2 regions of the Lacticaseibacillus zeae subsp. silagei genome follow, and region 2 is predicted to be linked to the other one. Evidence: predicted binding sites of a transcription regulator. Region 2 holds the regulator's gene; the other holds the start of a gene.

Region 1 (7,700 bases), 1.4 Mb from region 2:
GTTTTACGTCAAGGCTTACCGGCCAAAAACCGGTTTGGATCAGGAAGTTTATGACTATGTAATGGACAATGAAGATGCCGAAAGCTTCTACAACAAATTTTACGATTTGCTGGCTGAGATCATGCCCAAGTATAAAGCCGAAGGGAAAACCAGTGTGACGATCGCGATCGGTTGCACAGGCGGTCAACACCGAAGCGTTGCGTTTGCGGAGCGCATCGGTAAGGCATTTTCGGATGCGTATGCGGTTGATATTACCCATCGGGACATTAAGAAACATAAGGAGACGGTGAATCGTTCATGAGTCGGGAAACTAAATTTATCCGCGTCATTCGCGGGCGGCGTCCGAAAGTCGTCGTGATTGGCGGCGGAACCGGATTGCCGGTTATCTTGCATAGCCTGCATGAACAGGATGCTGACGTAACGGCGATTGTGACGGTTGCCGATGATGGCGGGTCGTCAGGCACCATTCGCAATTATATTAACGTGGTGCCGCCTGGTGATATTCGCAATGTGCTTGTTGCCTTGTCGGAGTTGCCGAGTCTGTATCTGGATATTTTCCAGTATCGCTTTAACACCACCGATGCGTTTTTTGCCGGCCATGCGATTGGCAACTTAATCATTGCGGCTTTGTCAGAGATGAAAGGCGGTATTTTCCCGGCGGTTCAGCAGCTGAGTGAAATGATGCAGGTGGATGGTCACGTTTATCCTGCCAGCAACACGCCACTCACACTTAATGCCGAATTCACAGATGGAACGAGCCTATCCGGTGAATCCGAAATTACCGCGGCCGGTAAGAATATCAAGCATATTTCCGTCTCCGAAACCGATCCGACTAATGGCGAACCCAAAGCCGTCCATGAAGTCATTGATGCCATTATGGACGCGGACGTGGTCGTGCTGGGGCCCGGCAGTCTGTTTACCAGCATCCTGCCGAACCTGATGATTGGCAATCTGGGTGACGCTGTGAAGAAAACGAAGGCCGAAGTCATTTATATCGTTAACATCATGACGCAAAAAGGCGAAACGCAAAACTTCACCGATGCCGACCATGTCCGGGTCTTGAATGAACAGATGGGTGAGAATTTTGTCGACACTGTGCTCGTCAATATCGAGCCGGTTCCCGAGAATTATCTCGATCACCAAAAGTACAATGAGATTCTGACGCCGGTTAAGCATAATTATCAAGGTTTGCGTGACATGGGCTGTCGCGTGATTTCGGAAGACTTTTTGAAATTGCGTGATCGCGGCGTCTTCCATGATGGCGACAAGGTGGCTAAGGAAATTTTGAATTTAGCCTTTCAAGTGAGTGCGAAAATCCGGAGGTGAGGGCATGGCAAGCTTTGCCAGTATGGTGAAAAAAGAACTGACCCAACTCGAGGTTCATCCTGAACATGCGAAGGCAGAGCTGTCGGCATTGATCCGGATGAACGGCAGCCTGACATTGATGGCCCATCGGTTTGTCTTAAACATTCAAACCGAAAATCCGGCCATTGCTCGGCGAATTTATAGTTTGATTCGCCAGGTTTATCGGCATGAAGCCAACTTGGTCGTTCATCGCAAAATGAAACTCAAGAAAAATTATCAGTACATTGTCCGCCTGACAGAAGGCGTCAATGATATTCTGTCGGACTTGTCAATTTTGGATCCGACGACGATGGCGATTTCGACGACGGTCCCGGCAACGGTTTTGGAAGAACCACAACGGATGCGTTCCTACTTGCGCGGCGCTTTTTTAGCCGGCGGATCGGTGAATAATCCGGAAACATCGCGCTATCATCTGGAAATTTATTCGTTGTATGCCGATCACAATGCCGGCATTTTGAAAATGATGAATCATTTCAATCTGAATGCGCGCACTGTCGAACGCCGAAGCGGCTATATTGTTTATTTAAAAGAAGCCGAAAAAATCGCGGATTTCCTGCAGGTGATCGGGGCGACGAATGCGATGCTTAAGTTCGAAGATGTCCGGATTGTGCGCGATATGCGTAACTCGGTGAACCGTCTCGTTAATTGCGAAACGGCGAATATGAACAAAACCATTGATGCGGCCCAGAAACAAATTGAGAATATCAACTATCTTAAAGATCATGTGGGGTTGGATAACCTGCCAACCAAACTGCGCGAAATTGCCGTTTTGCGCTTAGCCCATCCGGATGTCTCGTTACAGGAGTTGGGCGCCATGGTTCCGGGTGGGACAATTTCGAAGTCAGGCGTCAATCATCGGTTGCGCAAACTCAATCAGATTGCCGAGGGTTACCAGCAACCGGAAGATGCCTAGCAGCTATGATAATTGCAAGATAAGCAAAAAGCCATATTTATAAGATAATGCCTTTGTTTCCTCAAGATAATCGTGTACAATGTAACCGACATCAAGTTATTTGATGTGGGCATTTGAACGACCCAGCTGCCACTTTTAGGATGCTAAAAACTGTCCGGCAGTGCACTGGTTGACGAATGCCACGACAAGAAACATGAGTCAGTTTACATTCGGATTTACAGTGATGTTATTACCAGATGAAGCGGTAATTGTCACGTTCAGCGGGATACAATTGTTGCTTAGGTTTTAGGAGGAAGCACTATGGTCAAACCGATCACGTTAAATGAACAACTTTGTTTTGCAATTTACAAGGCACAGAAACAATATAATCATTTCTATGCTCAGGCATTAGCGCCGTTTAAGTTGACGTATCCGCAGTACATTACGTTGTTGTCGCTATATGAACACGGCACGATGTCGGTTAAGCAGGTGGGCCAAACACTTGAGTTGGACAGCGGTACTTTGACACCGTTAATGAAGCGTCTGGAAAAAGACGGCTGGATCAGCCGCAAACGGTCAACCGAAGATGAACGTCGCGTTGATGTTAGCTTGACGCAAAAGGCTTTGGATGCGCGCGATGAGATTTTTGAACATGTTGGCTCCTGCATGGAATTGATGAATTTGCCGCAAACTGAATATGATCGTATCAAGACTGAGGTAACGCGTGTCGATGAGCATCTGAGTGCTATCGCTGACGACGCCTACCCACAAGTCTGAACGATTTTTATAAGGTCAAAGATTGTGATTAAAATCTTTGACCTTATTTGACTTTAGCAGTATACTTAGCACTGTACTTTAAAGAGTGCTAAAAAACGATTTTCAGGAGGTTAGGACATGCTAGTACCTACCGTCGTTGAACAAACCAGTCGTGGCGAACGCGCTTACGACATTTACTCACGTCTATTAAAAGACCGGATCATCATGTTGTCCGGTGAAGTAAACGATCAAATGGCAAACTCGGTCATCGCCCAGCTACTTTTTCTTGATGCACAGGATTCTGAAAAGGACATTTACCTTTACATCAACAGTCCCGGTGGTGTAATCACCAGCGGCTTGGCGATGCTTGATACCATGAACTTCATCAAGTCCGATGTTCAGACCATTGCTATTGGGATGGCTGCATCCATGGCATCTGTCCTGTTAGCCGGTGGCACGAAAGGCAAGCGCTTTGCTTTGCCGAATTCGACCATTTTGATCCATCAGCCTTCAGGTGGTGCCCAAGGTCAGCAAACCGAAATCGAAATTGCGGCCGAAGAAATTTTGAAGACCCGTAAAAAGATGAATCAGATCCTGGCCGATGCAACAGGCCAGACAGTTGAGCAAATCAAGAAGGATACTGAACGTGATCACTATATGAGCGCTCAGGAAGCCAAGGATTACGGCTTGATTGATGATATTCTGGTTAATAAGAATAATCAAAAATAAGGTTTAAACGAATTGGCACACCGCTGTTGTAGTAGCGGTGTGCTTTTATTTTGGTGGGGGAAAAAGGTGTCGAAGAAGAGTCTTAAGAAAATGGAGACCATCAGATTGCCGTCGAATTGAAGTGATAAGCTCTTAAGGGCAATCCGGTTCCGAAACGCGATCCCCGGCGCAGAAGCCTGCGTGTAAGGACCTTGGTCGCAATGGCAAGGAGCGCCATCACGACCAAGGCCGCTTACACTCCGGCTTCTAACCGCGCCGGCTCACGCTCTACATAAAAAGACTTGCAAATTACCTCCTGATTGAGTAATATAATTAGGTACTTGCGCGGTTAGTGTAATGGATCGCACGTGAGATTCCGGTTCTCGAAATCCGGGTTCGACTCCCGGGCTGCGCAGAATTCCAGTCATATGGAAAATACCGAAAATAGAAAAGTCCGCTATGGCGGGCTTTTTGTTTGCCATAATGTGTTTGTAGGACGCAAATGTCGCTGATCAGCATAGCCCTTTTTAGGCTAAGAAAACGCCAAATGAAATCGTTCCCTCACCAAATGGCAGTTTCGCTTGAAAAATGCTCAAAACAGAACAAGCAGTGATGAAAGAACCCATGACTGGCTGTGTGTAGGCTGTTGAAATAGATCGAAATACAGTGCATGAAAATTTCATTAGAAGCAAGCCGAAACCCCTGATATCAAAAAGCCGCAGCGAGGTTGCCAAAACTGGTAAATGCCGAACATTTGAACCATTCTTGAAGTAGATGTTCAAACTTAACCGGTTTTGTGATTACTTTAAGACGATTTAGGCAACAGACTTGCGATAAAGCGGAACCCCTGCTACAATTGGTTTTGTTGGTAAGGGAAAACAGCAAACGTTGGGTTCCTAATTTTTTTCAGCTTGCTGGGTCGGCAAACGACTCGGAGGGACGTGAAATGACCCATTAAAGAAGGACGTGCCTTATGCATACTGAACTTGCGTGGCTCAAAGCGATCGCGCCTGATCTGATGGGCGTCGTCACTAAACGCTATCAGGTCCTTCAATTTATTAACTGGATGGCACCGGTTGGCCGGCGAACGTTAGCCGAACAAATGAAGATTTCAGAACGCGCATTACGTACAGAAACAGATTTTTTGCGCGGGCAGGGGCTTTTAGAGAGCTCGAAATCTGGCATGGTGTTGACAGCTAAAGGGTTAGAAACTTTTCACGGCCTCGATCATTTGATGAATCAGTTGCTGGGAATCAAAGATGATGAAAAGCGACTGGCAACGCATCTTGGTATCGACCATTGTCTGGTCGTTTCCGGGGATGCAGATCAGAGTAGTCGGGTTCTTGATGAACTTGGCAAAACGTTGAATTCAACCTTACAATTACTGTTACCGCCTGGGCATTTAACGATTGCCGTTATGGGTGGCACAACGATGGCACATTTAGCCACGCAGTTAACTTTTCAGCTATCTGCGGGCCGTGAACTGTCGTTTGTCCCTGCACGGGGTGGCCTCGGTGAAGCCGTGACCATTCAGGCCAACTCGATTGCGGCCGCAATGGCAGAAGCAACCGATAGCAAATATCGAGCTTTATATGTTCCTGAGAATCTAAGCTCGGAGTCCTATGAGTCCTTAATCAAAGAGCCGTCGGTAAGAGAGGTTTTAAACCTTATCGACAAAGCTCAGGTAGTGATTCATAGTGTGGGCGATGCGCTGGTCATGGCTAAGCGCCGTGGCATGTCGCCTGATACGATCAGCATGTTGAAAGCCAAACATGCCGTTGCCGAGGCATTCGGTGTTTTCTATGATGCCAAGGGCAAGGTCGTTTACAAGATACCGCAAATCGGATTACAGCTTGCGGATCTTGATCATATACCGTATGTCTTCGCAGTTGCGGCGGGTAAAAGTAAAGCCAAAGCAATTGCGGCGTACATGCAGCACGCACCGAGTCGAACGTGGCTGTTAACTGATATCGGTGCAACAAATTCGATTTTAACTGGGGCAACCCGTTAGAATAAAACCTTATTTCCTAAAGGAGGAAATTTTAGCATGACTGTTAAGATTGGTATTAATGGTTTTGGCCGTATCGGTCGTTTGGCATTCCGTCGTATTTACGAATTGGGTGCAAAGAGCAATGACATCCAGGTTGTTGCGATCAACGATCTGACCAGCCCAACCATGCTGGCTCACTTGCTTAAGTATGATTCAACTCACGGTACTTTCCCTGGTGAAGTTAGTGCAACCGATAACGGTATTGTCGTTGACGGTAAAGAATACCGCGTCTACGCAGAACCGCAAGCCCAGAACATTCCTTGGGTTAAGAACGATGGCGTTGACTATGTTCTTGAATGCACAGGCTTCTATACCTCTGCTGAAAAGTCACAAGCTCATTTGGATGCAGGTGCAAAGCGTGTTCTGATTTCTGCCCCAGCTGGCAAGATGAAGACCATCGTTTACAATGTTAATGATGACACTTTGAATGCAGACGATAAGATTGTTTCTGCTGGTTCTTGCACGACCAACTGCTTGGCACCAATGGCTTACTTCCTGAACAAGGAATTCGGCATTGAAGTTGGTACCATGACCACCGTTCACGCTTACACCTCAACTCAGATGTTGCTTGACGGCCCAGTTCGTGGTGGCAACCTGCGTGCTGCACGTTCTGCCGCCGCTAACACGATTCCTCACAGCACTGGTGCTGCTAAGGCTATCGGTTTGGTTATCCCAGAATTGAACGGCAAGTTGCAGGGTCACGCACAGCGTGTTTCTGTTGTTGACGGTTCCTTGACCGAATTGGTTTCCATCCTGAAGACCAAGAACGTTACAGCTGACCAAGTCAACGAAGCTATCAAGAAGCACACCGAAAACAACCCTAGCTTCGGCTGGAACGAAGACGAAATCGTATCTTCCGATGTAATCGGTACGACTTATGGTTCAATCTTCGATCCTACTCAGACTGAAGTTACAACTGCCGGTGACTATCAATTAGTTAAGACGGTTGCTTGGTACGATAACGAATATGGCTTTACTTGCCAGATGATCCGTACCTTGCTGAAATTTGCTACTCTCTAATCCGGAGTAACGCTTTTCTAACCGCAACATCCGAAGCGGAGGGAGCTTTACTCCCTCCGCTTTTTTTGGAAAGGTGATAAAAACCAACGCAAACACGATGATTTTTGCCCTTTGCGAGCACCATGGTGGAGGACCTATGTTCATCCATCATCTTTGGGAAAATGAAGGAGGTCAAATCTTTTGGCTAAATTAATCGTTTCAGATTTAGATGTTAAAGATAAAAAAGTTCTGATCCGCGTTGACTTCAACGTGCCGATCAAAGATGGCGTTATCGGTGATGACAACCGGATCGTGGCAGCATTGCCAACCATCCAATATGTCATTGATCACGGCGGCAAGGCAATCTTGCTGTCACACCTTGGTCGAGTTAAGACCGAAGAAGATAAGGCTAAGCTGACGTTGAAGCCAGTTGCCCAACGCTTGAGTGAATTGCTGAAAAAGCCAGTTACTTTTGTACCGGCTACCCGCGGTAAGGAACTGGAAGATGCCATTGCCAAGATGAACGATGGCGATGTGCTTTTGATGGAAAACACCCGGTTTGAAGATCTTGACGGTAAGAAAGAATCCGGCAATGATCCTGAATTAGGCAAGTACTGGGCAAGCCTTGGCGACCTGTTCGTCAATGATGCCTTTGGTACGGCACATCGTAAGCATGCGTCCAACGTCGGCATTGCTTCCAACATGAAGCAAACAGCTGCCGGTTTCTTGATGGAAAAGGAAATCAAGTTCTTAGGCGACGCTGTTGACAACCCGAAGCACCCATTCATCGCTATCTTGGGTGGTGCCAAGGTTTCCGATAAAATCGGTGTCATCGAAAACTTAGTGCCTAAAGCTGATAAGATCCTTATCGGTGGTGGCATGACTTATACCTTCTATGCAGCCAAAGGTATGAGTATTGGTAACTCATTG
Region 2 (7,700 bases):
CGTTGAAGGTCGATCGTGAGGACGGCTGGAGCGCTTAGAAGTGAGAATGCCGGCATGAGTAGCGAAAGATCAGTGAGAATCTGATCCACCGTATGACTAAGGTTTCCTGGGGAAGGCTCGTCCTCCCAGGGTTAGTCGGGATCTAAGGCGAGGCCGCAAGGCGTAGTCGATGACAAGCAGGTTGAGATTCCTGCACTAGTTTATTTTGTTTAAGCGATGGAGGGACGCAGGAGGCTAAGGAAAGCGCACGGCTGGAAAAGTGCGTCCAAGCCGCAAGTCTGGTGGCGAGTGAAATGCTTGCGACCATAAGGACAAGCGGTGATGGGGAGCGAAATTAAAGTAGCGAAGTTCCTGATGTCACACTGCCAAGAAAAGCTTCTAGTGAGAAATAAACTACCCGTACCGCAGACCGACACAGGTAGTCGAGGAGAGTATCCTCAGGTGAGCGAGCGAACTCTCGTTAAGGAACTCGGCAAAATGACCCCGTAACTTCGGAAGAAGGGGTGCTGACCGCAAGGTCAGCCGCAGTGAATAGGCCCAAACAACTGTTTATCAAAAACACAGGTCTCTGCTAAATCGAAAGATGATGTATAGGGGCTGACGCCTGCCCGGTGCTGGAAGGTTAAGAGGATGAGTTAGCGCAAGCGAAGCCCAGAATTGAAGCCCCAGTAAACGGCGGCCGTAACTATAACGGTCCTAAGGTAGCGAAATTCCTTGTCGGGTAAGTTCCGACCCGCACGAAAGGCGTAATGATTTGGGCACTGTCTCAACGAGAGACTCGGTGAAATTATAGTACCCGTGAAGATGCGGGTTACCCGCGACAGGACGGAAAGACCCCATGGAGCTTTACTGTAGCTTGATATTGAGTGTTGGTACCGCTTGTACAGGATAGGTAGGAGCCGTAGAGATCGGAACGCTAGTTTCGATGGAGGCGTTGGTGGGATACTACCCTAGCTGTATGAACACTCTAACCCGCGCCACTGATCGTGGCGGGAGACAGTGTCAGGTAGGCAGTTTGACTGGGGCGGTCGCCTCCTAAAATGTAACGGAGGCGCCCAAAGGTTCCCTCAGAATGGTTGGAAATCATTCGCAGAGTGTAAAGGTAGAAGGGAGCTTGACTGCGAGACTGACAAGTCGAGCAGGGACGAAAGTCGGGCTTAGTGATCCGGTGGTTCCGTATGGAAGGGCCATCGCTCAACGGATAAAAGCTACCCTGGGGATAACAGGCTTATCTCCCCCAAGAGTCCACATCGACGGGGAGGTTTGGCACCTCGATGTCGGCTCATCGCATCCTGGGGCTGTAGTCGGTCCCAAGGGTTGGGCTGTTCGCCCATTAAAGCGGTACGCGAGCTGGGTTCAGAACGTCGTGAGACAGTTCGGTCCCTATCCGTCGCGGGCGCAGGAAATTTGAGAGGAGCTGTCCTTAGTACGAGAGGACCGGGATGGACGTTCCGCTGGTGTACCAGTTGTGCCGCCAGGCGCATCGCTGGGTAGCTATGAACGGAAGGGATAAACGCTGAAAGCATCTAAGTGTGAAGCCCCCCTCGAGATGAGATTTCCCATTCCTATATGGAAGTAAGACCCCTGAGAGATGATCAGGTAGATAGGCTGGAAGTGGAAGTGCAGCGATGCATGGAGCGGACCAGTACTAATCGGTCGAGGACTTAACCAAGTAGAGCGTGAGCAGGAGCGCTTAGAAACCGGAGCATAAGCGGGCCTGAGTTCGTTGGCCGGGTTTTGGCCAATGGACTCAGGGTCCTTATGTGGAGGTTTCTGCGACTGCGAACGCGTTTCGATGAAATACGCCGATTCTCAGCAAAGTAAACAACCAACAATGATAGCCAGTTTTGAGAGCGCAAAGTTCTCATAAGTGTGGTGGCGATAGCAAGAAGGATACACCTGTTCCCATGCCGAACACAGAAGTTAAGCTTCTTCACGCCGAGAGTAGTTGGTGGGAAACTGCCTGCGAGGGTAGGAAGCTGCCACGCTTACATATGGAGGATTAGCTCAGTTGGGAGAGCGTCTGCCTTACAAGCAGAGGGTCACAGGTTCGAGCCCTGTATCCTCCATTGAGCCGTTAGCTCAGTTGGTAGAGCAACTGACTTTTAATCAGTGGGTCGACAGTTCGAGCCTGTCACGGCTCATTTAACCCACCTTTTGCGGGTGTGGCGGAACTGGCAGACGCGCTAGATTTAGGTTCTAGTGGTTTTTGACCGTGGGGGTTCGAGTCCCTTCACCCGCATCGTATCTTGAATGGAATGCTCGGGTCTTTGAAGGCCGCTCCTCGGTCATAATTGAATAGGTTTGATATGCGGAAGTAGTTCAGTGGTAGAACATCACCTTGCCATGGTGGGGGTCGCGGGTTCGAATCCCGTCTTCCGCTTTTCACTTTATGCCGGGGTGGCGGAATTGGCAGACGCACAGGACTTAAAATCCTGCGGTCAGTGATGACCGTACCGGTTCGATCCCGGTCCTCGGCATTTTGTTGAAGCACCCATAGCGCAACTGGATAGAGTGTCTGACTACGAATCAGAAGGTTGTAGGTTCGACTCCTACTGGGTGCATCGTCGATCGCCTATGAAGCTAAGCTGGCGCCGATCAATTGAATATGCGGTATGCGGAAGTAGTTCAGTGGTAGAACATCACCTTGCCATGGTGGGGGTCGCGGGTTCGAATCCCGTCTTCCGCTTTACCGGGAAGTAGCTCAGCTTGGTAGAGCACTACGTTCGGGACGTAGGGGTCGCAAGTTCGAATCTTGTCTTCCCGATTCTTGGATCACGAAAAATCGTGGTCCTTTTTTCGTTTTCAAATGCAGAAATTTGTATAAACTGACCAATGCCAGTATAATGTGTAATAGTCAAGATTGGTCAAAGTCAAAAAGGATTGAACGACATGCAGCGTGAGAATATTTCGGACATTATTGAGGCTTATCTAAAAACGATACTGGCACAGGAGGCCGCCGTTGAAATACGGCGAGCCGAGATTGCGCGTCGTTTTAATTGCGTTCCTTCGCAAATCAATTATGTCATTAAGACCCGGTTCACACCGGCTCGCGGCTACATTGTCGAGAGTAAACGTGGTGGCGGGGGCTACATTCGCATCGTGAAGGTCAAATTGACAGATGATCAGGATCTCATTCAAATCATGCGGCAGCACATTCCCAAGCGCTTGCGGTTACGCGATGCACGTGATTTGATTCAGGAACTGTTTGACAATGGCCTTATTTCCCAGCAATCAGGTAATTTGTTGTTGGCGGTCATGAATCATGAGACTTTGGGCATTCTTGATCAAGGGACAGAAGAGCATTTACGGTCGCGCATGTTCCTTGCATTTTTGGATCGTTTGCGGTATGAAAGATAGAACAGTTTATAATTAGTTTTCTAAAAAGGAGCGTGCTTATGGACAACTTATTTACCCCTAGTGCTAAAAATGTTTTGCTTTTAGCCCAGGAACAAGCGAAGTATTTCCATCATCATGCTGTAGGCACTGAACATTTGCTTATGGCGCTGGTTATGGAAAAAGATGGAATCGCTGGTAAGACGCTGCGTCAGTTAGGGGTCACAGAGAATGATGTCCATGACGAGATCGAGCGCTTCACAGGGTATGGAACTGTTGATGCCGCCGGTCAAGCTAGCGATAGTTATTTGCCTTATTCACCTAAAGGTAAGGAAATTCTGGCGTTTGCCGGCGACGAAGCAAAGCGCTTAGGTGCTTTGAAGATCGGCACCGAGCATATTCTGCTGGGGTTGCTTCGTGAAGACGATATTTTAGCCGCGCGGATTCTCCAGAATCTGGGGCTTAGTCTTTCGAAGACGCGACAAATGGTGTTTAAGAAGATGGGCATTGCGGACACGGCTGCCAAACGCCGACCAATGGCGCGTGGCGGTGCCCGCCAAGATAGCCAAGGGACCCCGACACTTGACGGCCTTGCGCGCGATTTGACTCAAATGGCGCGGGAAAATCGGATGGATCCGGTGGTCGGCCGCGAAAAGGAAGTTCGGCGTTTGATTCAGATTCTGGCCCGGCGCACCAAGAACAACCCTGTGTTGATTGGTGAACCAGGTGTCGGGAAAACCGCGATTGCGGAAGGCTTTGCCGAAAAGATTGTCGCGGGCAAAGTTCCGGATGACATGCTGAATAAGCGACTGATGATGCTTGATATGGGCTCACTGGTTGCTGGCACGAAGTATCGTGGTGAATTTGAAGATCGCCTGAAGAAAATCATTGATGAGATTTATAAAGATGGCAATGTCATTTTGTTCATTGATGAATTGCATACGCTAATCGGTGCGGGGGGTGCTGAAGGTGCCATTGACGCTTCCAACATTCTCAAGCCGGCCTTAGCTCGTGGCGAGTTGCAGTTGATCGGGGCAACAACCTTAGACGAATATCAAAAGTATATTGAAAAAGATGCTGCTTTGGAACGGCGGTTTGCGACCATCCAAGTCGATGAACCAACGGAGGAAGAAGCAGAACAGATTTTGAAAGGGCTGCGTCCACGGTATGAGGCGCATCATGGCGTCACCATTACTGATGAAGCTTTGCATGAAGCAGTTGTTTTGTCCTCACGTTACATTACAACGCGCTTCCTGCCTGACAAGGCGATCGATTTAGTTGACGAAAGTGCTGCCAAGGTACGATTGGACAAAGCTAATGTCGAAACCAAATCCGACAAGCTTCAGGACGAATTGGCTAAGTTAGTCGCCGACAAAGAAGACGCGATTGATCATCAAGACTTCGAAACAGCGGCGACCATTCGCACCAAGGAAGCGGACGTTAAGGCCAAACTTGCCGATACGCCGGAACCCGTGAACGAAAGCGGCGTTCGGACCGATATCAAAGTGACAGGCGCCGATGTGGCAGAAGTTGTGTCACAATGGACCGGTGTGCCGGTTACCCAGTTGCAGAAGAAGGAATCCGAGCGTTTGGTTAACCTGGAGAAGATTCTCCATCAACGGGTTGTCGGTCAGGATGAAGCTGTTTCCGCAGTTGCACGGGCCATCCGCCGGGCACGTTCCGGTTTGAAAGATCCTACCCGCCCAATTGGGTCCTTCATGTTCCTTGGCCCAACCGGCGTCGGGAAAACCGAGCTGGCGAAAGCCCTAGCTGAAGCGATGTTTGGATCAGAGGATGCCATGATTCGGGTTGATATGTCCGAATACATGGAGAAATTCAGCACCAGTCGTTTGATTGGCGCCGCACCGGGTTATGTCGGCTACGATGAAGGCGGCCAGTTGACGGAAAAGGTTCGCAACAAGCCATATTCTGTTGTGCTGCTGGATGAAGTCGAAAAGGCGCATCCGGATGTCTTTAACATCTTGCTTCAAGTCTTGGATGATGGTTACCTGACCGATGCGAAGGGTCGTCGGGTTGATTTCCGTAATACGATTTTGATCATGACCAGTAACATCGGGGCAACCGCCATTCGTGACGATAAAACGGTTGGCTTTGGTGCCAAGGACCCAACCGCAGACTTCAAAGCGATGAAGAGCCGGATGTTAGATGAATTGAAGAAGAGTTTCCGTCCTGAATTCCTGAACCGAATTGATGAGACGGTTGTCTTCCATAGCCTGAACAAGGAAGAGCTGCACGAGATCGTCAAGATTATGACCAAAACCGTGCTTAGTCGCATTAAGGATCAGGGAATCGACGTCAAAATTACGCCAGCAGGCATTGATGCCATCGCGGCTGCCGGATTCGATCCTGAATACGGGGCACGTCCGATCCGCCGCGCTTTGCAAACGGATGTTGAAGATCAACTGAGCGAACTTTTGTTGACAGGACAAGCTAAGACCGGTGATTTGATCCAAATCGGTGCCAAAAAAGGCAAGCTAACGTTTACTGTCAAGGAAAACAAAGGCAAGCATAAAGAAAATGGCGCATCGAAGGAACCGGTTAAGGCGTAACTTTAGATGATAAAAAGTCGTAATCAACTGTGGTTACGGCTTTTTTGAATGTGCGATATGCGAAAGGATTTGTGAGTCTGAGACGGAAAATTTTGCCGCTTGACTTTCTTGACACCACCGCGTATTATTAAATCAATCGCATTTCGGTTTGGACAGGCTGTCAGGACGATCTATTGTCCGTTCTGGCTAATGGAAAAAGCAAAAACAGCAGGCTGGTTGAAGGCTGATCTGTTTTTGGTTTTTTTTTGCTCAAAATGTCTGCGGGATCGTCATTGTCATGTAAATTTAACAAAATTTACATTATTTTTACAATCGACCAAGCCGGAAAATCTTACAAGGGGTGAATAATTTGGCAGGACACTTAGTGAATTATGGTAAGCACCGGACACGCCGGTCTTATGCCCGGATCAAGGAAGTTTTGGATCTTCCTAATCTGATCGAGATCCAAACGAATTCTTACCAATGGTTCCTCGATGAAGGTCTTAAAGAAATGTTCGACGATATTATGCCGATCGATGACTTTCAAGGGAAACTGTCACTGGAATTTGTCGGCTATCAACTGCTGGAACCGAAATATACTGTCGAGGAAGCACGCCAACACGATGCAAACTACTCTGCACCTTTGCATGTAACCTTACGTTTAACGAATCATGAAACCGGTGAAATCAAGAGCCAGGATGTTTTCTTTGGCGATTTTCCACTGATGACCAAACAAGGGACTTTCATCATCAACGGGGCGGAACGGGTTATTGTTTCGCAGTTGGTTCGTTCACCTGGTGTTTATTTCCATAGCGAAACCGATAAGAACTCACGGGTTACCTATGGCACAACTGTCATTCCTAACCGTGGTGCTTGGCTGGAATATGAAACAGACGCCAAGGATATTGCTTATGTTCGGATCGACCGGACGCGGAAGATTCCATTGACCGAACTGGTTCGTGCTTTGGGCTTCGGGTCTGATCAAGATATCATCAACATGTTCGGCGATAACGATTCGCTGATGCTCACACTTGAAAAAGATGTGCATAAGAACACGGATGATTCCCGTACCGATGAAGCCTTGAAGGATATTTATGAACGCCTACGCCCAGGCGAACCTAAAACCGCTGATTCGTCACGGTCACTTTTGTATGCGCGTTTCTTTGATCCGAAACGTTATGACTTAGCTTCAGTTGGTCGTTATAAGGTTAACAAGAAGTTGAGCTTGAAGACGCGCCTGTTGAATCAGGTCTTGGCTGAAACATTGGCTGACCCGGATACCGGTGAAGTTATTGCCCAAAAAGGGACCAAAGTTGACCGTCAAGTGATGGACAAGTTAGGTGCTTATTTGGATCGGGATGATTTCAAGACCGTCACGTATCAACCTTCCGATCAAGGCGTTGTGACGGATCCGATTGTGCTGCAAAGCATTAAGGTCTACTCACAAGTAACACCGGATAAAGAAATCAACTTAATCGGCAACGGCCACATTGGCAAGAAAGTTAAGCACATTGTTCCGGCTGATGTTTTGGCATCCATGAACTATTTCCTTAACTTGCAAGAAGGCCTTGGCTCAGTCGATGATATCGATCACTTGGGCAATCGCCGGATTCGTTCCGTCGGTGAATTGCTGCAGAACCAGTTCCGGATCGGGCTTTCCCGGATGGAACGGGTTGTGCGTGAGCGGATGTCGATTCAGGACACTGCTACCGTGACGCCGCAACAATTGATCAATATTCGTCCGGTGGTTGCTTCGATCAAGGAATTCTTTGGCAGTTCCCAACTGTCTCAGTTCATGGATCAGACCAACCCGCT

What was found. Region 2 encodes CtsR, which represses protease genes until heat stress. Its sites were predicted from a motif close to TTGGTCAAAAAAGGTCAAANA; they were not measured.
Region 1: clpP (ATP-dependent Clp endopeptidase proteolytic subunit ClpP) is a predicted target of CtsR. The motif match lies at 3,069-3,089, and genes of this name have one in related genera.

The regions. Positions count from the first base shown of each region.
Region 1 covers NZ_CP132484.1:931,152-938,851, forward strand. The annotation lists gene rapZ (RNase adapter RapZ) at 1-301, shown strand, start outside; gene LACZS1_RS04460 (gluconeogenesis factor YvcK family protein) at 298-1,326, shown strand; gene whiA (DNA-binding protein WhiA) at 1,331-2,278, shown strand; gene LACZS1_RS04470 (MarR family winged helix-turn-helix transcriptional regulator) at 2,579-3,034, shown strand; gene clpP (ATP-dependent Clp endopeptidase proteolytic subunit ClpP) at 3,152-3,742, shown strand; tRNA gene LACZS1_RS04480 (tRNA-Arg) at 4,065-4,136, shown strand; gene LACZS1_RS04485 (sugar-binding transcriptional regulator) at 4,695-5,732, shown strand; gene gap (type I glyceraldehyde-3-phosphate dehydrogenase) at 5,769-6,791, shown strand; gene LACZS1_RS04495 (phosphoglycerate kinase) at 6,972-7,700, shown strand, end outside.
Region 2 covers NZ_CP132484.1:2,558,858-2,566,557, reverse strand. The annotation lists rRNA gene LACZS1_RS11930 (23S ribosomal RNA) at 1-1,672, shown strand, start outside; rRNA gene rrf (5S ribosomal RNA) at 1,872-1,988, shown strand; tRNA gene LACZS1_RS11920 (tRNA-Val) at 1,997-2,069, shown strand; tRNA gene LACZS1_RS11915 (tRNA-Lys) at 2,072-2,144, shown strand; tRNA gene LACZS1_RS11910 (tRNA-Leu) at 2,160-2,242, shown strand; tRNA gene LACZS1_RS11905 (tRNA-Gly) at 2,312-2,383, shown strand; tRNA gene LACZS1_RS11900 (tRNA-Leu) at 2,395-2,480, shown strand; tRNA gene LACZS1_RS11895 (tRNA-Arg) at 2,491-2,564, shown strand; tRNA gene LACZS1_RS11890 (tRNA-Gly) at 2,618-2,689, shown strand; tRNA gene LACZS1_RS11885 (tRNA-Pro) at 2,694-2,767, shown strand; gene LACZS1_RS11880 (CtsR family transcriptional regulator) at 2,893-3,360, shown strand; gene LACZS1_RS11875 (ATP-dependent Clp protease ATP-binding subunit) at 3,399-5,906, shown strand; gene rpoB (DNA-directed RNA polymerase subunit beta) at 6,256-7,700, shown strand, end outside.